Regions from separate parts of the Alkalibacterium putridalgicola genome, predicted to be linked through region 2. Evidence: predicted binding sites of a transcription regulator. Region 2 holds the regulator's gene; the other holds the start of a gene.
The links. Region 2 encodes HrcA, which represses chaperone genes, less so after heat shock. Its sites were predicted from a motif close to TTAGCACTCNNNNNNNNNGAGTGCTAA; they were not measured.
Positions count from the first base shown of each region.

Region 1: groES (co-chaperone GroES) is a predicted target of HrcA. The motif match lies at 7,813-7,839, and genes of this name have one in related genera.

Region 1 covers NZ_CP162615.1:2,141,610-2,153,134, reverse strand. Annotated here, with positions in the region: gene AB4027_RS10225 (CsbD family protein) at 21-218, opposite strand; gene tsaB (tRNA (adenosine(37)-N6)-threonylcarbamoyltransferase complex dimerization subunit type 1 TsaB) at 381-1,109, shown strand; gene rimI (ribosomal protein S18-alanine N-acetyltransferase) at 1,096-1,695, shown strand; gene rimI (ribosomal protein S18-alanine N-acetyltransferase) at 1,685-2,218, shown strand; gene tsaD (tRNA (adenosine(37)-N6)-threonylcarbamoyltransferase complex transferase subunit TsaD) at 2,178-3,188, shown strand; gene AB4027_RS10200 (ABC-F family ATP-binding cassette domain-containing protein) at 3,716-5,668, opposite strand; gene AB4027_RS10195 (redox-sensing transcriptional repressor Rex) at 6,043-6,723, shown strand; gene AB4027_RS10190 (YdiK family protein) at 6,774-6,974, opposite strand; gene AB4027_RS10185 (lysostaphin resistance A-like protein) at 7,010-7,672, opposite strand; gene groES (co-chaperone GroES) at 7,914-8,198, shown strand; gene groL (chaperonin GroEL) at 8,256-9,881, shown strand; gene ltrA (group II intron reverse transcriptase/maturase) at 10,349-11,525, shown strand, end outside.
Region 2 covers NZ_CP162615.1:1,468,716-1,480,240, forward strand. Annotated here, with positions in the region: gene AB4027_RS06930 (DUF1828 domain-containing protein) at 1-570, shown strand, start outside; gene lepA (translation elongation factor 4) at 758-2,581, opposite strand; gene dnaJ (molecular chaperone DnaJ) at 2,972-4,135, opposite strand; gene dnaK (molecular chaperone DnaK) at 4,435-6,276, opposite strand; gene grpE (nucleotide exchange factor GrpE) at 6,303-6,884, opposite strand; gene hrcA (heat-inducible transcriptional repressor HrcA) at 6,905-7,933, opposite strand; gene ribF (riboflavin biosynthesis protein RibF) at 8,096-9,052, opposite strand; gene truB (tRNA pseudouridine(55) synthase TruB) at 9,055-9,978, opposite strand; gene rbfA (30S ribosome-binding factor RbfA) at 10,103-10,459, opposite strand; gene infB (translation initiation factor IF-2) at 10,483-11,525, opposite strand, start outside.

The sequences.
Region 1 (11,525 bases), 670 kb from region 2:
GGATGGAGAGTAGTTGAAACCTATCTACGGTTTTTGTCATCTTCTTTGGCTTCGCCAACAGCTTCATGTGCGTGACCTTCAGCTTTCTGGGCCTTGCCTTCAGCTTGCTTTCCTAAGTCATCGGTTGCGCCACCGTAAGCGTCTTTGGCTGCTCCGACTGCCTTGTCTTTGGCACCTTCTGCTTTATGCTTCAAACTTTCTTTGTTTTCATCAGTCATATACACTCGCTCCTTCTTCGTCGAATTTTGTTCACTTTTATTGTATGATGCGAAATAAATTTTTGCAAAAGATATGGCTGTATCCCGTCGGAATCGTTTCTCAAAGGCGTCAGATTGTGCTAAACTTAATCTAAATAGATTGATGACCAGAGGAGTCTAAGAATGAGAATATTGGCTATAGATACATCTAACCAGTTAATGTCTGTCGCTTTGCTCGATGATGACCGATTGATCATCGAACGGACAGTCAACGTGAAACGTAATCACAGTATTCAGCTGATGCCGGCGATCGAGGAAATGATGAAAGAAGCGGAATGGAGACCCAAAGATCTGACACGCATCGTCGTGGCTAAAGGTCCGGGATCTTATACCGGCGTCCGTATCGGAGTTACGGTCGCCAAGACTCTTGCCTTTAGTCTGGATATCGAACTTGTCGGCGTGTCCAGCCTGGAAGTCCTGGCCGCAAACGGAGCTCAGATAGAAGGTTCGTATTGTATACCGCTGTTTGATGCACGACGCGGCAATATATATACAGGCCTGTATCAGTATCAGGACAATACGCTTGTCCAGGTGGAAAAAGACACCCACATCTCAGCAGAGCAGTGGGCGAAATACTTAAAACAGCTGGATGGTCCCCTTCAGCTGCTGGGTGAAGACAGACTCAAACATATGGAGTTATTCGAGGAAGAATGTGGAGAAAGACTGATCGAACTGCCTTCCAGCCGACATTTTGCTCGCGCAAGCGTCCTGGCAGAACGCGGGAAAAACCGTGAACCTGAAAACAAACATGTATTTGAACCGGAATATCTGAAGCTGGCAGAGGCAGAACAGAACTGGATGGAGGCACATCCTGACTTTAAACAAGGAGGCGGGTGGATTGAAAAACTTTAAGGAATGGATATCTGAAAGAGTAGCCAAGTCAACGACTAAATCGTTTTTACCCATTTCAACCCGAGTAAAACTTCACCAGCCTTTTTATGGTCTCTCTGACGAGCATTTTTTAAAAGCAAAGATAGCAGATGAGGGAGACGTCGATGGTATCCTTCAGATCGAACGCCTTTGTTATAATGGCCTGACGCCCTGGAATCGTACAGCCGTTTTGCATGAAATCCGCTATAATAAAAATGCTTTCTATATCGTCATATATGACGATGACAAACCGGTCGCCTTCGTAGGTGCCTGGTTCGTGACACAGGAAGCTCATATCACCAATATAGCTACGATTCCTGCCTATGAGAAAAAAGGCATAGCAACGTACTTACTGAAAGAAATTATTCGACTCGCACAGGAAGAGGGTATTGAAAAAGTGACACTGGAAGTGAGAGTATCCAACGATACTGCTCAGAGTCTGTATCGTACCCTTGGCTTTGAAGAAGGCCGAGTGAAAAAAGGATATTATGCAAGAGACCATGAAGATGCACTCGAAATGGTCCGTCCGCTCGCTGATCCCACTGAAGAGTCGATCTATGAAGAATGATCAGGACAGGAAGAAAATACAGCCGATCATACGGCGGTATGATTTCAATGAAGAAAATTACGAGCGATTCTACGACATTGCCGATCAGTCCTTCCGATACGGTGCACCGTGGACGTACAAGCAGTATAAGGAAACCTTAGGCAGAGAGGATCTGGTGTTTTTCGTCGCGGAAGTGGATGGACAGCTTGTCGGTTACATTGGCGGCAAACTGCTTCTGGATGAAGCTGAAATATATACGATCGTGGTATCTAAAAAATTTCAGAAGAAGAAAATCGCCCGTGCTTTACTTAAGCGGTTCAAAGAAGAATGCCGGATAAAAGGGGTCGAAGCGATCTTTCTGGAGGTCAGAAAGTCCAATAAAAAGGCACGGACCTTTTACAGGAAGAATCACTTCGATGTGATTTCGTCTAGAACAGGCTATTATACTGAGCCGGGGGAAGATGCGCTCGTTATGAAATGCAGAATGAGAAAGAAGGAAGAGAATGGAAAAGAAGCTGATATTAGCGATAGAGACAAGTTGTGATGAAACAAGTGCGGCCGTTATCGAAAACGGACAGACGATTCTATCAAATATTGTCGCTTCGCAGATCAAAAGTCACCAGCGGTTCGGCGGCGTCGTCCCGGAAATCGCCAGCCGGCACCATGTCGAGCAGATCACGCTGATCATTGAAGAAGCACTGGAAAAGGCCGAAGTCTCTTATGAGGATCTCGATGCTGTAGCGGTCACTGAAGGTCCCGGCTTAGTCGGCGCTCTTTTGATCGGTGTGAATGCGGCGAAAGCTATTGCGTTTGCTCACGATCTGCCGCTGATCGCCGTGAATCATATCAAAGGCCACATTTTTGCAAACCAGTTAGTCACGCCTCTTGAATTCCCGCTGCTGTCCTTAGTCGTCAGTGGAGGGCATACGGAGCTTCTCTATATGGCGTCTGAAGATTCTTATGAGATCGTCGGAGAAACACGTGATGATGCCGCCGGTGAAGCATACGATAAGATCGGGCGCGTGCTGGGTGTGCCTTACCCAGGCGGTAAACATATCGATCAGATGGCTCATGAAGGGAAAGATACGTATGAATTTCCGCGAGCAATGATCCAGGATGATAATTTCGATTTCAGTTTCAGTGGATTGAAAAGTTCGTTCATCAATACCGTCCATAATGCGAAGCAGAAAAATGAGGAAATCAACGCCAATGATCTGGCCGCAAGTTTTCAGGCTGCTGTGATCGATGTACTTGTCGACAAGACGATACGGGCAGCCAAGGAGAAAAATGTCAGACAGCTGATCCTGGCTGGGGGAGTGGCTGCCAATAAAGGCCTGCGCACCGCTTTGGAGAAAGCAGTGTCTGAAGAACTGACCGATGTGGAACTGCTTATCCCGCCGCTCGAATTGTGCGGAGATAATGCCGCAATGATCGGCGCTGCTGCATATGTTCAGCTTAAAAACAATAATTACGCCGATTTTTCACTAAACGGCAGACCAGGATTATCAGTATAAGGTAGATTATCTATATTAACTGATTTTCAGCAGCGATGTATCAGCTATTTTCTGATACATCGCTGTCTTTTTATATTTATCGACGATTGCGTGCCCTTCGTGAAGAGTGAGGAGCAGTGGAGGTCACGGAAAAGACAATTGCGTGCCCTTCGTGAAGAGTGAGAAGCAGCGGAGGTAACGCAAAAGTGAATCGCGTGCCCTTCGTGAAGAGTGAGGAGCAGTGGAGGTAACGCAAAAGGAAAATGCGTGCCCTTCGAGAAGTTTAGGAAGCGGTGAAAGTCACGGAAAAGTGAATTGCGTGCCCTTCACGAGATTTAGGAAGCAGTGGAGGTCACGGAAAAGACAATTGCGTGCCCTTCACGAGATTTACGAAGTAATAAAGGTCACACAAATGACCAGAGAGTGACCTTTAAGGAGATTGCGGAGCTGTGAAGGGCACTCTCTAAACATAAAAACCAATAAAAGATCAGAAAATAATGAAAGCAGCAGATCAGGAGATGTTACATCCTGATCTGCTGCTTTTTCAATTAATTCAAATCGTCCAAGGCGAGCTGTTTTTCTTCCCATTCCTCAAGCAAGGTTTCTTGCTTGGACTGCAGTTCCTGATTTTTTTTGGCGAGACGTTCGAGCTCTTCAAAATCATTGGATATCTCCGGTTCACTCAAGGCTTCCTGGACAGACTGTATCTTTTCTTCCAGTTCTTCGAGTTCATCTTCGATAGCTTGAACAGCACGTTCAAGCTTCCGCTGATTCTTCTGATTCTCTTTCTGTGCTTCAAACGATTGTTTCGTGGTTGAAGGAGAAGAATCACTCTGTCCGTCTTCCTCTTCTTTTTCAGAAGACGTCAGTTGTTCCAGGGCTTCGAGCTCGGCTTTCTTTTGAAGGTAATAATCGTAGTCCCCAAGATAGACATCAGCGCCATTCTCGTTCAACTCAATGACTTTTGTGGCCAGACGGTTAATAAAGTAACGGTCATGAGAGACGAACAGCAAAGTGCCTGTATAATCGATAAGGGCGTTTTCAAGGACTTCTTTTGAATCGATGTCCAGATGGTTGGTTGGTTCGTCTAAAAGCAGGAAATTATTCTTTTCCAAGGACAGTTTGGCTAAAGCCACACGCGCTTTTTCGCCACCACTTAAAGAGGCGATGGATTTTTCGACATCATCACCGCTGAAGAGAAAAGAACCTAACAATGTTCGTATCGTCTGTTCCGGGAGACTAGGATGGTCGTCCCACACTTCATTCAATACCGTTTTCTTATTATTCAACAGATTCTGTTCCTGATCATAATATCCCAGATCGACTTTTGCTCCGTATGAAACATTACCGCCAAGAGCGGGGATCATCTGATTGACCGTTTTCAGCAGTGTCGTTTTTCCGATCCCATTGGGTCCGACGACAGCAATCGACTCCTCTTTTCGGATGTCCAGATCGATATGACTCGAGAGAGCAGTGGTTTCATATCCGATGGTCAAATCGTCAGTCTGCAGAACGATCTGTCCCGATTCTCTACCTGTCTGGAACTGGAAATGGGCGCTTTTTTCGTCATTTTGCGGCTTGGATAAAGGGTCCATTTTCTCCAGCTGTTTTCGGCGAGCCTGTGCCCGTTTTGTGGTTGAGGCACGTACGATATTTTTGTCGACAAAATCTTCGAGTTTAGCGATTTTTTTCTGCTGTTTCTCAAAGACCTTCCATTCACGTTTGATTTTTTCTGCTTTTAATTTCAGATAATTCGTATAGTTGCCCGGGAAATAATCCACGGACCCTCTGCTCACTTCGTAAACCTCGTTGATCACCTTGTCTAAAAAGTACCGGTCGTGAGAAACGATCAGGAGGGCTTTGGAATAGTTCTGCAGATACGTTTCCAGCCAGGAAAGCGTATCGATATCCAGATGGTTGGTCGGTTCATCCAGAATCAGCAAATCTTTTTTCTCTAAAAGCAGCTGGGCAAGGGCTAGGCGTGTTTTCTGTCCGCCTGACAGATTTTGTATTGGCGTGTCATAGTCTTCTTCATAAAACCTGAAGCCATGAAGGACGGAACGGATCTCGCTCTCGATCCCATAGCCGTTTTTTTCATGAAAAGTCAATTGCAGGGTATCGTAGCGTTTAAGCAGTTCGTCATAGTCACGGCCCGATTTTTCAAGGGCTGGATCGCTCAGCTGCGATTCGATGTCGCGCATCTGTTGTTCCATATCAAGCAGTGGTTCGGCGATTTTCATCATTTCATCCCAAATCGTCAGCGAGGAGTCGAGTCCTGTGTACTGATCAAGGTAACCGATGGTGATATCCTTTTTCTTGTGGATATTTCCGGAATCCGGTTCTTCCCGACCGGATAATATTTCAAGCAGGGTCGTTTTGCCGGCACCGTTCCTTCCGACCAGACCGATACGTGCGTTGTCTTTGATTTCAATGGAGACATTATCGAACAGTTTATCTGCACCGAAATAACGCGAAATTTTTTCAGTTTGTAAAAGTATCATGTTAGTATCCTCATTTTCATAAAAATTACCTTAATTCATCTCTTAATAGTTTAGCATACATACAGCAGATAACAATACAGGAGTCCAGTGATATAAGATTATATTGTGAATCACATTCTCAATTAAGAATCAGCTATTATCATGTACGATTGCTCACTAATCGTTTTAACGTTCATATATATACAATTTAGATGTACTCCAAAGTTTATGAATATTCTTAGAATTCAGGCTATTTTACTTTTATTTAGTAAGATTAATGCTATAATAGAAAGTGGCATATTACTTATAGTTTGTGAATGCACAAAGACTGAATAAACAGTAATTTATAATGATTAAACTAAAGTTAATTTAAAATCGGATAAGGAGAATGAATGATGGTTGAAAAGAAAATACCTAAAGCGACAGCGAGACGTTTGCCGCTGTACTATCGCTATTTGAGGTTTTTATATGAAGCAGGCAAGGAACGCATCTCATCTGCCAAGTTAAGTGAAGCCGTAAAAGTGGACAGCGCAACGATCCGACGCGACTTTTCATATTTCGGTGCTCTAGGTAAAAGAGGTTATGGTTATGATGTTGAAGCGTTAATGAACTTTTTCAGTAAAACGCTGAATCAGGATAGACTGACCAACGTTGCCCTGATCGGTGTAGGTAATTTGGGACAGGCGTTACTGAACTATAATTTCCGTCGCAATAATAATATCCGCATCAGTGCCGGATTTGATGTCAAAGATGAACTGATCGGAACGATCCATCAAGGTGTGCCGATCTACTCCATAGATGAAATGGTAGAACAGCTCGACCTGCAGCAAATCGATGTGGCCATCATAACAGTCCCTTCAGAAATCGCTCAGGATATGGCCAACCAGCTGGTTGAAGGTGGAGTTAAAGGTATCATGAATTTCACGCCGATCCGTGTGACGGTGCCTAAACATATCCGCGTCCATAATGTTGATTTGACAAATGAGCTGCAGACACTGATCTACTTTATCAATTACTATCAGGATCTGGAAAATTCAGATGACCCGGATGAACCGTTGAATGATTTTATTATCTAAATTGAAATTAAAAAAGCGTACCCGCTTGATTAGAGCGGGTACGCTTTTAGTTATCTCTTACTTTTTTTGATGTTGTAATAGGCTTGCGCCAAACGTGTCCCGTTCACAAAGTCCTTTGTTGCAAAAAGGGCAAACAGATAGGAAAAGAACCCCCACCCATTTGATGAAACCGAGTCAATGGTGAAGAAGAGGAAAAGTGCAAAGAATACATATTTAAAAACGATTTGTAGTTTAAGCTGTTTTTCTGTCATAGTGGATCCTTTCTACGTGGGAAAATTAGTCATGATCAGAGGAAATATAGGTTCGCAATTACGGCCAGGGTATTCATCAGACAATGCGCAATGATCGGTGTCCAGATATTCTTGGTTTTGAAGTAAAGCCAGGAGAATACAAACCCCATGGATGAATAGACAAGTAGCAGACCGTCAAAATGGACGAAAGCAAACAATAGTGAACTGATGACCGCTGCACCGATACCGCCAGTTTTTTCAATGAGCATCCCAAAAATCGCTTTTCGAAATACGAATTCTTCCATGACCGGCCCGGCCACTCCTATGAGAAGGATGAAGACAGGGTAGTTTCTGACCACTTCGACAAGCATTTGTGTATTCTGAGACTCCATCGGTGATCCCAGCAACTGGACCTCGACGATGCTCGCCAGGTTCTGTGCAAAGAGGGCGATAAAGATACCGGCGATCCCCCATAGCAGAACGTCTTTCTTCTGCTTGTTTAGAGGTTTTTCAAATGGAAAATGCATATGAAATCTTTTTTCGATCGCTATCATACCGACCGCACCTAGAGTGAAGAGGACGAGTGACGGTGTCAAAAATCCTATCGTTCCTAATGATTCAGGTAGAAAGACAGGAATGACCCCTGCCAGGACTTGAACAAGCAGGAAAAGTATGATGATACGTGTTGCCGCTTTTTTATTTAAAGTGATTTGATCCATTAAAGTCATCCTTTGTTTGTTATATACAATACTAGTAATTTAACACAAATAGAGGTCCGTTTCCACACAAGGAAAAATGAATGTTTTTTTAAGATAGGGCTTGCAAGATCATTCTGTTTTGAATATACTTAGAATTGGAGTTAGCACTCGACTGGTTAGAGTGCTAAAACTCACTTATTCACTAGCTGATAGTGAAAAAAATAAGACAAAACAAACAATTTACTTATGGAGGGATTACATTATGTTGAAACCTTTAGGAAATCGCGTACTTCTTGAAGTGAAAAAAGAAGAAGAAAAAACTGCAAGCGGCTTGGTCCTGCCGGATTCTGCCAAAGAAAAACCACAGACAGCCGTAGTAGTCGCTGCAGGAGAAGGTAGACTGCTTGATAATGGTAACTATTCCAAACCAGCCGTTTCAGTTGGCGACAAAGTTATCTTTGAAAAATATGCCGGATCTGAGATCAAATATCAGGGGACCGAATATTTAGTTGTCAAAGATACAGACATCATTGCGATCGTCGAATAATTCATTCGTTTTAACGATTTCATTTTCAATATAATCAACGAAGGAGAGAATTAAAACATGGCTAAAGATATTAAATTTTCTGAAGATGCCCGTGCAGCAATGCTGCGCGGAGTAGATAAACTGGCAAATACAGTTAAAGTAACATTAGGTCCAAAAGGCCGAAACGTCATTTTAGATAAATCATTCGGTGCTCCTCAAATCACTAATGACGGAGTCACGATCGCAAAAGAAATCGAACTGGAAGATAAATTTGAAAACATGGGTGCCCAGCTGGTCGTTGAAGTGGCAAGCAAAACCAACGATATTGCCGGCGACGGTACAACTACAGCAACTGTATTAGCTCAAGCTATCGTCAACGAAGGTATGAAAAATGTGACAGCTGGTGCTAACCCGGTCGGTATCCGTCGTGGAATCGAAATGGCAACGAAGAAAGCTGTTGAGTCACTTCGCGAGATTTCAACACAAGTTGCTGACAAAGAATCTATTGCACAGATCGCAGCAATCTCTTCCGGAGACGAGGAAATCGGTCACTTGCTTGCAGACGCTATGGAAAGAGTCGGCAGTGACGGCGTAATCACGATAGAAGAGTCTCAAGGTATCGAAACAGAACTGGATGTCGTTGAAGGGATGCAGTTTGACCGTGGATACTTATCTCAGTACATGGTGACAGACAACGAGAAGATGGAAGCTAGTCTTGATAATCCGTATGTCCTGATCACAGACAAGAAAATCTCATCTGTTCAGGAGATTTTACCCGTCCTTGAAAATATCATGCAGCAGAATCGTCCGCTGCTGATCATTGCTGATGATATCGAAGGCGAAGCTCTTCCTACATTAGTCCTGAACAAGATCCGTGGCACATTGAATGTTGTTGCCGTTAAAGCACCTGGCTTCGGTGATCGCCGTAAAGGTATGCTTGAGGATATCGCTACACTGACGAACGGAACTGTCGTTACAAGTGACTTAGGTCTGGATCTTAAAGATATGACCATCGACCAGCTAGGTACGGCAGGTAAAGTCGTTGTGACGAAAGATGATACAACGATCGTTGAAGGTGCCGGTGATGCAGCATCCATCGAACAGCGTGTCGGCATGCTGCGTTCTCAAGCTGAAGAAACCACCTCTGAGTTTGACCGTGAAAAACTTCAGGAACGTATCGCCAAGTTAGCCGGCGGTGTGGCTGTGATCAAAGTGGGTGCAGCAACTGAAACGGAAATCAAAGAACGTAAACTGCGTATTGAAGATGCATTGAATGCTGCACGTGCGGCCGTTGAAGAAGGCGTGATTGCCGGCGGAGGGACTGCATATATCAATATCTTAAATAAACTGGAAGAAATCGACGCTGAAGGCGACGAAGAGACCGGCGTGAAGATCGTCCTGCGTGCTTTGGAAGAACCTGTCCGTCAGATCGCTCAAAATGCTGGACTTGACGGCAGTGTCATCGTTGAACGTCTGAAACATGTTGAGCCAGGAATTGGCTTTAACGCCGCAACTGGGGAAATGGTCAATATGGTTGAAGCGGGTATCATCGATCCAACTAAAGTTACCCGTTCAGCTCTTCAGAATGCTGCATCTGTATCAGCCCTACTTCTTACAACAGAAGCAGCTGTCGCAGAAATCCCTGAAGAAAATGACAATCAGGCTGGCGGAATGAATCCCGGCGGCATGGGCGGCATGATGTAATAACGAGATTTATTTCCTGAACAATATAGATATTTTAGATGAAAAGAGGGTAGGACTTTTGTCCTACCCTCTTTGGTGATGTGCGCCCGGCATGGGCGACAACTTGGTGGTGAAAGTCCACTACAGACTTGGCAGTAGGAACTGTTAGCGAAAGACAAGGGTGTCCGCCGTGAGGCGGAATCTGAAGGAAGTCGGACGCAAATGCTTGCACTGACGAACAGAAACTTCATACCAAGGCTTAATAGAACGGATGAGCTTGCATCACAAAGTGAAGTCCGATACTGCCCGAATTCTATTGAGTAAATGAAGCAGTGACGTGAGCAGAAGGTTGTCGTTCTTACCCGGGGAGGTCTCGTCAGCGCTTAGTAGTAACAACGAATGGCGAGAAGTCAGCCGAGGTCATAGTAGGGAAAATGTACCGAAGGACCGAACAATATCAATACTTTGAAGATTGGAGGTTAGGCATTATGACAAACGCAGAAAACGACCCACGGGTTGGCAAACTACAAAGGGATAAGCTGGAAGCGAAAGAGTATGTAGATGTGCGGAGTAATCGCCTAGGTGAATGTAAAGACAAGTATGGTGAGTCTCTCATGAGGCTCGTTGTAAGTGAGAAGAATCTATTTGAAGCGGCTAAAATTGTTAAACGCAATAAAGGAGCTGCTGGAGTAGATGGTATGACAGTTAATGAGATAGAATCACATATCATGGAAATGAGTCCGTATTTAAAAAAGAAACTGTTAGACGGCACCTATAAACCACAACCGGTCAGACGGGTGGAAATTCCCAAAGCGAATGGGGGTATCCGAAAACTGGGCATTCCAGTGGTACGGGACCGAGTGGTCCAGCAAGCCATCAGGCAAGTGATAGAACCTATCATTGATAAACATTTCCTCCCACACAGTCATGGGTTCCGTAAAGGGAAAAGCAATCATACAGCTCTGAAAGAGTGTGTCGACTATTATCAGCAAGGCTACAAAGTGGCCGTCGATTGTGACCTGAAACAGTGCTTTGACACACTCAATCATGATAAGCTGATGTACTATCTCGAACAGTATATACAGGACAAAATGATTCTGAAAATTATCCGTAAGTTCTTACAGAGCGGTGTCATAGATCTGTCTGGCGAATTCGTAGAAAGTAACACAGGCGCACCACAAGGTGGCGTGATTTCGCCCCTACTCAGTAACGTATACTTACATGAACTGGATAAAGAAATGAAGCAGAGAGGACATCGTTTCGTTCGGTTCGCTGATGACTTCGTCATCTTTGTGAAGTCAAAACGAGCCGGTGAACGTGTGCTCCAAAGCATCACTCGCTTCATTGAAAAAGACCTGAAACTAACTGTCAACCAAGAGAAAAGTAAAGTGGGTTCACCAACGCGTTTAAAGTTCTTGGGTTGTCTGATAACCACAGTGAATGGGGTCTGTCGCTACAGACCTTCGAACGAAGCCAAAGCGAAATTCATTCGCACCTTGAAACGCTTGACCAAACGTAAGCGAGCAGGGAAGTTTGATGAGATTGTCAAAGAGATAAACAGCCGAACAAGAGGCTGGATAAATTATTTTGGCACAGGCTTCATCAAAACCTTCGTAACTAAAGTGGAGCAATGGCTCCATCACCGAATCAGGCAGCTAATTTTAA
Region 2 (11,525 bases):
CGTTCTAGAAAAAGAATAAATATGGTTAATGATATATGTGAAGATTATGGAGTAGACTTTAATCCAGAATCGAACGAAATATTTATCGAAACAAACTTTAATAAATTTGCTGTGTCAAAACATAGATTGTTACAAGCAGTTCTAAAAATCAATGATATGTTTTTATTACGCCCCAACTATGAGCCTAATGCTACTTTTGAAACAGTATCTAAAGCATTGGATAAACATAATATTCTATATTCAACAAAATATCCCGCTATAGGTAAAGGTGGTATTACTTTCATATTTGATTTTTCAATCCCCACCAGACAAAAACACGATAAACTTATTAGAATTATAAACTCTCCCAATGATTTGACTTATTCTAAAGTGTTAGGTATGGATGTGAGTATGCTAAAAGGAACAAAAGATGCTTCATTTTACGCAATATTAGATGACATTAGCCATACTCTTACTAATTATTCAGAAATCGTTTCCATATATGGAGAAGTTAATGATCAGTATAATGTAAATATTTCTCCCATTAGAGTTTCAGAATTAGAAGATAACATTGCATTATTAAGCAATTAAGTTTGTACAATTAAGGACGCTGGTGAGAGAAAATCTCACCAGCGTCCTTAATTGTACAAACGATATTTTTGAAAATCTGATGAAATAGCAAAAAACTTCCATCATCTGCCGTCTTATGATGGCAAAATGATGGAAGTTTACTATTTTTAAAGTTAGTTACTTATTACAGTTGTTGATATATCAACGTTTATTCTTCATCCAGATCAAGAACAGCCATGAAAGCTTCCTGCGGGATCTCTACGTTCCCGACATTCTTCATGCGTTTCTTACCGGCTTTTTGTTTCTTGAGAAGTTTCTGGCGACGTGTGACGTCCCCGCCGTACAGCTTGGCTGTAACGTCTTTACGGTAAGCTTTGACGGTCGAACGGGCGACGATGCTCTGTCCGATGGTCGCCTGGATCGGGATCTCGAACTGCTGTCTCGGGATGGTTTTCTTCAACTGTTCAACGACTGAACGTCCGCGGTCATAGGAGAAGTCTTTATGCACGATAAAGCTCAGTGCATCCACTCTTTCACCATGGATCAGGATGTCCATCTTCACAAGGTTGCTCTGACGGTACCCCGCTTCACTGTAATCGAGTGAAGCATAGCCTTTGGTACTTGATTTCAGGCGGTCAAAGAAGTCATAGACGATTTCTGACAGCGGGATATTGTACATGACATTGACTCGGACGTCATCAAGATACTCCATAGTCAAAAATTCTCCACGCTTGCGCTGAGAGATCTCCATGACTGCTCCTACATAATCATTGGGCACAGTGATCGTGGCCTTGACATAGGGTTCTTCGATCGTCTCAACTTCCTGAGGTTCCGGCATTTCTGACGGGTTAGAAACCATGATCGTTTCACCGTCAGTCTTATTGATCTTGTAGATAACGGAAGGCGCGGTCGTGATCAAGTCCAAGTTGAATTCACGTTCCAGTCGTTCCTGGACAACATCCATATGCAGCATACCTAAGAAACCGCAGCGGAAACCGAAGCCTAATGCCTGAGATGTTTCTGCTTCATACTGCAGAGCTGCATCATTCAGCTGCAGGCGTTCAAGCGCTTCTCTTAAATCTTCATATTTTGAAGAATCAGTCGGATACATTCCGCAGAATACCATCGGATTCATGTGACGGTAACCTGGGAGTGCTTTTTCTGTCGGATTGTTGGCTAAAGTCACCGTATCACCGACACGTGTTTCACGAACGGTCTTGATATTCGCTGTGACATATCCGACGTCACCGACCATCAGATAATCCCGTTCGATCGGTTTAGGCGAGAATACACCGACTTCTGTGACTTCAAAGGTCTTGCCGTTACTCATCAATTGGATCGTGTCGCCTTTTTTCAGTGTACCATCCATTAGACGTATACTTAAAACGACGCCTCTATACGGGTCGTAGGCTGAGTCAAAAATAAGAGCTTTCAACGGATTGTCGATATCCCCTTCAGGTGCGGGGACTTTCTCGACGATCTGTTCCAGGATCTCTTCGATACCGATCCCGGTCTTGGCACTCGTCAATACGGCTTCACTGGCATCCAGTCCGACAACGTCTTCGACTTCTTTACGGACACGTTCCGGATCGGCAGCAGGCAGGTCGATTTTATTGATGACTGGAAGGATCTCAAGATCATTATCCAAGGCTAAATAAACATTGGCTAAAGTCTGCGCTTCCACGCCCTGAGCTGCATCAACGACTAAAACGGCCCCTTCACAGGCAGCCAGACTTCTGGATACTTCATACGTAAAGTCCACGTGTCCCGGTGTATCTATCAGATGCAGAATATAGGTTTCACCATTTTTGGCTTTATAGATCACTTCAACTGTATTCAATTTGATCGTGATACCGCGTTCACGCTCCAAGTCCATAGAATCAAGTAACTGGTCCTGCATTTCACGGTCAGCAACGGTGTGTGTCAGCTGAAGAATACGGTCAGCAAGGGTCGATTTCCCATGGTCGATATGTGCGATGATAGAAAAGTTTCTGATTTGTTTCTGTCGTGCTCGCGCTTGTTTTTTATCCATTTCTCTGTTTCCTCATTCCTCTAAAACATTCCATCCTATTATACCAACGATTAAGGCAGAGTACAATTACTTTCACTAAGACAAAAAGAAGAGGAACACTCTCAAAATCGCTAAGAGTGGCCTCTTCTTTTCAAATAACATGTTATTTACCTTGTTTCGCTTTTCCTGTCCAGCGAAAACTAGCCTGACCTCTCACAAAAAAGAGAAATAAACTACCAGTTTATGCATGTTGACCGACTACACTAGTGAAACAATATCAAGCTTTGTGATCGATTAAAAGGTAACCACGGTCGCTATGCTCCCCTGGTACTTTTCAACTAAGTAGGAACATGCTAGTTGAAAAGCAATTTTTGTCGAGGTCAAAACGGCTTGTTACGCTTTTCCTGAAATTTAGCGTTTGTCTTTAAAGGCGTCTTTTACTTTCGAAAAAAATGAGCTGTCTCCCTGTTCAACGACGTTATCGTAATCACTGGCTTCAGCAAATTTTCGCAAGTGTTCAGCCTGGTCTTGAGTCAGCTTGTCCGGTACGACGACCTTCACTTTGATGTGCTGATCCCCGTTGCCCGTTCCTCTAAGGCGTGGTGCGCCTTTTCCTCTTAAACGGAAAGTCGTGCCGGGCTGGGTTCCAGCCGGTATCTTAAACTTGACTTTGCCATGTACGGTCGGCACTTCCAGTTCGTCACCCAGAGTAGCCTGAACCATATTGATCGGCAGTTCGTAGTAGATCTCGGAACCTCTGCGGTCGAATGTTTTCGATGCTTTCACTCTGAAAATGACGTACAGATCGCCGTAAGGTCCGCCGTTTTCACCCGCATCACCCTGATTCTGCAGACGCATCTGATTACCGTCTTCCACACCGGCAGGGACCGTCACTTTTACAGAATGCTGCTGTTTCGTGTGTCCATCACCGTGACAGACCGGACATTTTTCCTTTATTTCTTTTCCTGTTCCATTACATGTCGGACAGACTTGCTGTGTCATGACACGGCCGAATGGTGTGTTTCTTTCAGCATTCACTTGTCCGGCCCCATGACAGGTCGAACAGGTCTGCGGACTTGTTCCGGGTTTTGCTCCGCTGCCGTTGCAGTTGTCACATTCTTCCTGGCGATTGTAACGGATCGTCGTTTCTTTACCGAAGATCGCTTCCTCGAATTCCAGATCCATGACATACTGCAGGTCTTCTCCCTGACGTGGTGCATTCGGATTCCTGCGTCTGCCGCCTCCGCCGAAGAACTGCTCGAAGATGTCTTCGAAACCGCCGCCTCCGCCGAAGCCGCCGCCAGCGCCTCCGAAGCCCCCGCCGAAACCGCCCCCGGCCCCAAAGTTAGGATCGGTAGACGCGTGTCCGTACTGGTCATATGCTGCTCGTTTCTGTTCATCGCTTAATACTTCATATGCCTCAGATATCTTCTTGAACTTATCTTCCGCATCGTCTGCTTTGTTGATATCCGGGTGATATTTCTTTGAAAGCTTGCGGTAAGCTTTTTTTATTTCATCCTGGGAGGCATCTTTCGAGACACCCAGCAGGTCATAAAAATCTTCTTTCTCAGCCATAGTATTCCTCCATCGTTATGATCGATCCGGTAAACCATCTCTCACGTCGATAAAGAACGATCAGATGGATACCAAAAAGAAAGAAAGCACTTTTGAAAACTTAGCATAAGTGCTTTCTCCTGTTTGAATATCAGTATCTATAAAAATCATTATCAAATAGATATACATTGTCCAGCGATCTAAGCCTGACTCCTTACGAAAAAAGATAAATCAACCCATTGCGCAGTATGCTCATTCAGGGATTGATTTCCTTTTTTTCGTAGGAGTCAGAACAGGCTTATATCGCTTTTCTTATTCTATTATTTTTCTTCGTCGTCTACTTCTTCGAAGTCTGCATCTACGACATCATCTGAAGAACCGGCGTCAGCTGTGTCTCCAGCTTCAGCACCTTGAGCTTGTTCCTGCTGCTGAGCTGCCTGTTCATACAACTTCACTGACATTTCCTGAACGATTTCGTTTAATGCATCACGTTTCGTCTTGATTTCTTCAGTGTCATCATTTTCCAAGGCTGCTTTCAGTTCGTCGCGTGCTTCTTCCGCTTTTTTGACGTCTGCTTCGTCGACTTTACCTTCCAGTTCTTTCAAGGTCTTGTCGATCTGGAAGACTAACTGATCAGCTTCGTTACGTAATTCCACTTCTTCTTTACGTTTCTTGTCTGCTTCAGCATTTTCTTCCGCTTCTTTGACCATACGCTCGATATCTTCATCAGATAGACCTGAAGAAGATTTGATCGTGATCTTCTGCTCTTTACCTGTACCTAAGTCTTTCGCAGATACGTTGACGATACCGTTTTTGTCGATATCGAAAGATACTTCGATTTGAGGAACGCCACGTGGTGCTGGTGGAATATCCGTTAACTGGAAGCGTCCAAGTGTTTTGTTGTCTTTAGCCATTGGACGTTCACCTTGAAGCACGTGTACATCTACGGCTGGCTGATTGTCAGCAGCTGTTGAGAAGACTTGTGACTTGCTTGTAGGGATCGTTGTGTTTCTGTCGATCAGCTTAGTAAAGACGCCGCCCATCGTTTCGATACCTAACGATAACGGTGTAACGTCAAGCAGGACGATATCTTTCACATCACCTGAGATGACGCCGCCCTGGATCGCAGCACCCATCGCTACAACTTCGTCAGGGTTGACTGAACGGTTAGGCTCTTTGCCTGTTTCTTTTTTCACTGTATCAACGACTGCTGGGATACGTGTGGATCCACCAACAAGGATAACTTCGTCAATGTCTGATTTTGATAAACCGGCATCTTTCAATGCTTGACGGACAGGTTGTTTCGTACGTTCAACCAGGCTGTCTGTGATTTCATCAAATTTAGCACGTGTCAGAGTGATTTCCAGGTGCAATGGACCTGATTCGCCGGCAGAAATGAATGGCAGGCTGATTTGTGTCTGAGAAACACCTGACAAGTCTTTTTTAGCTTTTTCAGCAGCATCTTTCAAACGCTGAACAGCCATTTTGTCTTTAGACAGATCTACGCCGTTTTCTTTTTTGAATTCAGCAACAAGATAGTCGATGATTTTCTCGTCAAAGTCATCTCCACCCAGGTGGTTGTCACCTGCAGTAGCCATAACTTCAAAGACACCGTCGCCCAGTTCAAGAATAGAAACGTCGAATGTTCCGCCGCCTAAGTCAAAGACCAGGATTTTTTCATCTTTTTCTACTTTATCAAGACCATAAGCCAGTGATGCAGCTGTTGGTTCATTAACGATACGGTCTACTTCAAGTCCAGCGATCTTACCGGCATCTTTAGTTGCCTGACGCTGTGAATCGTTGAAGTAAGCAGGGACAGTAATAACAGCATTTGTTACTGTTTCACCTAGATAGTCTTCAGCATAATCTTTGATGTGCTGTAAAATGAATGCTGAGATCTGCTGTGGTGAATAGCTCTTGCCTTCTGCTTCAACTTTGTAGTCTTCACCCATGTGACGTTTGATCGAGCTGACCGTATTCGGGTTAGTGATCGCCTGACGTTTAGCAACCTCGCCCACTTGTACTTCGCCGTTTTTAAATGAAACGACAGATGGTGTTGTACGGTTCCCTTCTTTATTAGGGATGATTTTAGCTTCTCCGCCTTCTAAAACGGCAACTGCTGAGTTTGTTGTTCCTAAGTCGATACCAATGATTTTTCCCATGATTTATCTCACCTTTACTTTGATTTTTATAATGTAACAGATACTTTTGCAGCACGTAAGACACGTTCGTGCAGTTTATATCCTTTTTCAAATACTTGAGCGACTTCATTGCTTTCCTGACCTTCATTAGCCGGTACTTGCGTATAGGCTTCATGATAGTTAGGATCGAACGGTTCGCCCAACGGATCGATCACTTCGATCCCTTCTTTTTCAAAAGCCTGAAGGAAACTGCTGTGAACCATTTCGATTCCTTTTTTCAGGTTCTCTCCAGCTTCAGTATCAGCTTCTATCGTCAAGGCTCTTTCCAGATTATCCAGAACAGGAATAAGTTCCTTGGCCAGTGACTGAGAGCTGAAACGACGAAGATCCTGACGTTCACGCTCCTGGCGCTTGCGTATGTTAGCCAGTTCTGCCTGAAGTCTAAGGTAACGGTCAGTCACGTCATCCAGTTCTTTGTAAACTTTATCCAGTTCACTCTGTTCTGATTTTTCAGCTGGATCTGTGCCTGCTGTTTCTTCTTCGATGATCACTGATTCTTTCTCAGCAGCATCTTCCTGTGACGTTTCGTCTGTCTCTTCCTGCTTGCGCTTCTCTTTATTATCTTTCACAACTCTTCCTCATTTCCTGATTATTCTAAATAATACTCCAGTAGTGTGTGTGTCAACTTTTTTCTAAACACATCAAGTACACCGAACGTTTCATCATAAGCCATACTCGTTGGTCCAAGTACTGCGATGACACCTTTTCCATAGCTGCTCACGTTGTAAGTCGTCGTGACCAGACTGAAGTCTTTCAGTAAGTCATGATTTATTTCTTCCCCGATTTTTACAACGAAGTCATCATTGATCTGATCGACCAGCGCGTATAGATCGCCACTGCTATCCAGCATCGTATACAACGATTTCAGTTTTTGGGTGTCAATATTCTCAGAAAAATCCAGAATATTCAGTTTGCCGGAAATGTGATGTCTCGACTCAGTTGATTCCTTAAAGACTGATTCGATGGATAAAAACATTTCTGCGGCATTTGACGCGTATTTCCTGATCAAGAGAGGAATGTCACGCTGGAGTCTTCTGGCCACTTCAGTTAACGTATGACCAACTAAATGGTGGTTGAATATGTTAGTGACTTTTACCAGATCAGCCTCATTGATCGTCTTAGGCATGCGGAATACTTTATTTTCTATCGTCCCTTTGTCTGTCTGAATGATAGCCATGACATGGTTGTCATTCAATGCCAGAAGTCTAAACCCAGTCAGGCGACTTGTTTCAGCCCTTGGTCCCAAGACAATAGCCGTGTAATTTGTCAGATCAGACAATAGCTGAGCCGACTGATGCATGATATCGTCCATTTGCTTTACATGGTTCCCTAATACGTCACTGATGATCTTCATCTTATCCTTAGCCACTTCCTGCGGCCGCATAAGATGGTCGATATAGAAACGGTATCCCTTGAGAGAAGGTATTCTTCCAGACGACGAATGTGTCTTCTGAATGAATCCCAGCTTTTCAAGCTGACTCAGTTCATTTCTTATCGTAGCTGAACTGGCTTCGATAGCCGTGTCGATCAGAATGGTTTTCGAACCGATCGGCTGACCCGTTGATGTATACAGTCGAATGAGAGCATCTAGAATAATTAATTGTCTCTTTGTTAACATGTGTAATCACTCCTTGATGCATCCTGCATCATTAGAGACTAGGCAAAGCACAGTAAAGGTCCTCTGCGCTTTGTTTCTGTGAGCTTTCATTAAATTAGCACTCGAAGTTATCGAGTGCTAACACATCTATAATTTAACAAATCTATTGATTACTGTCAACAATTAAATCTGATTTATTTTGACCTTTGACAAACTTTCTTTAGCATCCAGTTCATCCTGGTCCAGTCTTTCGATCAGCTCTTCGGCAGAATTGAATTTTACTTCATCTCTCAGATAATCGACCCATTTCACTTTGACGTCCTCGCCGTATATATCTTCATTGAAGTCAAAGATATGTACTTCTATGGAATAACTTGGTCGATGTCCGAATGTTGGGTTGTAACCGATCGATGCCATCCCATCCAGCCATTTTCCGTCTACCCATAATTTAACGGCATAAACTCCGCGTTTAGGTACCATAACATAGGGGTGAGGATAGATGTTTGCAGTCGGGTATCCAAGGTCTCTTCCTCTGGCATCTCCGTGAATGACGAATCCGCTCGTTTCATAGATATAACCGAGGAGTTCATTCGCCTGTTTCAGTTTTCCTTCACTGATATACCGGCGAATACGCGTTGAACTGATTTTATCTTCAGCATCGACTTTTTTATCCACTTTGACGATTTCAAAGCGCCCTTTTGCATATACCGGCATGGTGTTCATATTCGCTTCTGCTGCTTTTCCGTAGGTATAATCAAAGCCGGCGACAACGACTTTGGCATTCCATCCAACGATATACTGATCGACAAAGTCCTGAGGAGACAAGCGGCCAAAGCGTGCAGTGAACGCCACTTCATAAAGAATATCGACATCTAAATTTCTGATGATTTCTTCTTTACGATCAAGAGGCGTCAGATACGTATGTTTATCCGGATCGAAACTGCGGTAGACAAAAGCAGGGTGCCGGTTGAACGTCATGACAGCACATTTCAGTCCTTTTTCCTTTGCTATTTCTACACCTTTGCTGATAACCGCCTGATGCCCTCGGTGTACGCCATCAAAAAAACCTAAGACCAGAACGATTTCTTCGCTGCCTATCTCTTCTTTTTTATAGGGATGATGAATTCTTCTGATATCCATCTTTACACCACCATTTCATTTCTCAAAACCTTTGCCGGTTTTATAAGGTCTTTCTTGGTCGGGTGGACCTTATAAATGGCTGCGGCCTTGTTCATATAATAGAAGACGATTTCGTCTTCTTTATTTTTCATATACTTCTCCCGTTCAAGACGGCTTCCGTTTTTGACCAGAAGGTATTCTTCTTTAGTCAGATCATATCTCGGCATATGAACGAGTGCACGTTCAAGCGGAAGAATGTGATCATCAATGCTGCCATCATCGACCAGTGACTGGATCTGAGAGAGCGTCAATGCTTCTTCTCGGTCAAAGCCACTGCTTGCTTCTCTGGTCAGATCTGACATATGTGATGGAACACCCAGTTTTCTGCCGACATCGACAGCAAGGGTCCTCACATAGGTTCCTTTGCCGCATACGACCTTGAAAGAAAAAGACAATGTGGCGTTCTCCTCATCCCTCTTTACGTCGGAAGTCCGGTCGAAGGAATGGATCATCACTTCTCTGGAAGGTCTGTCAATGACTTTTCCTTCTCTGGCATATTCATATAAGCGTTTGCCGTTTATCTTCACTGCGGAATACATCGGAGGTGTCTGCGTGATGACCCCATCGAATTCGGATAATACCCTGTCGATAGACGCTTCATCGATTTCACTGCTCACAGGTTCCTTTTCAACGATCTCGCCCGAACGGTCTTCTGTCGTCGTTGAGAATCCAAGCGTGATCTCTCCGGTATAGATCTTTTCAGAATCCATCATGTATTCGATGACTTTTGTTGCTTTACCGATCGCTACAGGCAGAACTCCGTCAACATCCGGATCCAGCGTACCGGAATGGCCGATTTTTTTCATATTAAGTATTTTTCTTAATTTAAAAACACAATCGTGACTTGTCATGCCTCTTTCTTTCCATATAGGTAATAATCCTTCCATCGTATCCTCCTTGATCTATTCCATATTAAAAATTTACAAAAGAAAAGAGAATCAATGTTCACTAAACAAAGATTCTCCTCTTTTCTTTTGCTAAGAAAAACGACTTCAAATCTTACTTATAGACTTATTCGTCTTGCTCTTCTTTTATTTTGTTCAATAACTGATCGATCTTGCTGCCGTATGCAACAGATTCGTCGCGGGCAAACGTTAATTCAGGCGTCTTATAAAGAGACAGTCGATTACCCAATTCTTTCCTGATCAGACCTGTCGCTTTTTCAAGACCCGTCTGTGTCTGATTGACGCTGTCTTTGTCGTCAGAAAGTGTGCTGTAATAGATCGTTGCCTGCTGCAGGTCGCCTGTCACATCAACACCCGTTACGGTCACACCTTCGACACGTGGATCACGGACACGCTTGCGCAGGATGTCCGTGACTTCTTTCTGTATTTCCTGTGAGACTCTACCCACTCTATAGTTAGGCATATTATTCACCTGTCCTTAAGATTTTATCTCTTTCTTTCAACTTCGACCATTTCATAGGCTTCGATTACATCGTCAATTTCGATGTCGTTGTATCCTGCGATCGTCAGACCACATTCGTAGCCGTTTCTGACTTCTTTCGCATCATCTTTGAAGCGTTTCAGGCTTGAAAGTTCGCCTTCATGCTTGACCACGCCGTTTCTGATCAGACGAATCGAACTGCTGCGTTTAATGACTCCGTCAGTGACGAAACAGCCGGCAATCGTACCAACGTTGGAAACATCATATGTTTCTCGGACAGTGACCTGACCGGTAACTTTTTCTTCGAATTCAGGATCCAGCATACCTGTCATCGCTGCTTCGATTTCATCGATGGCATTATAGATGACACGGTGCGTACGGATATCGACTTCTTCACGGCTGGCACTTTCTTTAGCCTGAACAGTCGGTCTGACATTAAAGCCAATGATGATCGCTGAACTTGCAGAAGCTAAAGTGATATCACTCTCGTTGATGGCACCAACACCAGTATGGATGATGTCGATCTTGACACCTTCGACTTCGATTTTCTCAAGACTTGCTGCCAGTGCTTCTGCTGAACCTTGTACGTCAGCTTTGATGATGACATTTACTGATTTCAGTTCGCCTTCTTCCAGGCTGTCGAACAAGTTTTCCAGCGTAACTTTACTTTTCGTTGAACGTTGTGCTTCAGTTGCAGCTGATGCTCTTGATTCGCCCACTTGTCTTGCTGTTTTTTCATCTTCAAAGACAACGAAACGGTCGCCAGCTTGTGGCGTATCGTTCAAGCCAGTTATCTCGACTGGAGTCGATGGTCCGGCTTCTTTGACGCGACGTCCTTTGTCGTTTGTCATCGTTCTCACACGCCCAAAAGTATTCCCTACAACAATAGGTTCTCCCTGATGGAGTGTACCTTCCTGTACAAGCAGTGTGGCAATAGAGCCCTGTGATTTATCTAGTCTTGCTTCAATAACTGTTCCGATAGCCAAGCGTTTAGGATCGGCTTTCAGTTCTTCGACTTCAGCAACAAGCAGGATCATTTCAAGCAGTT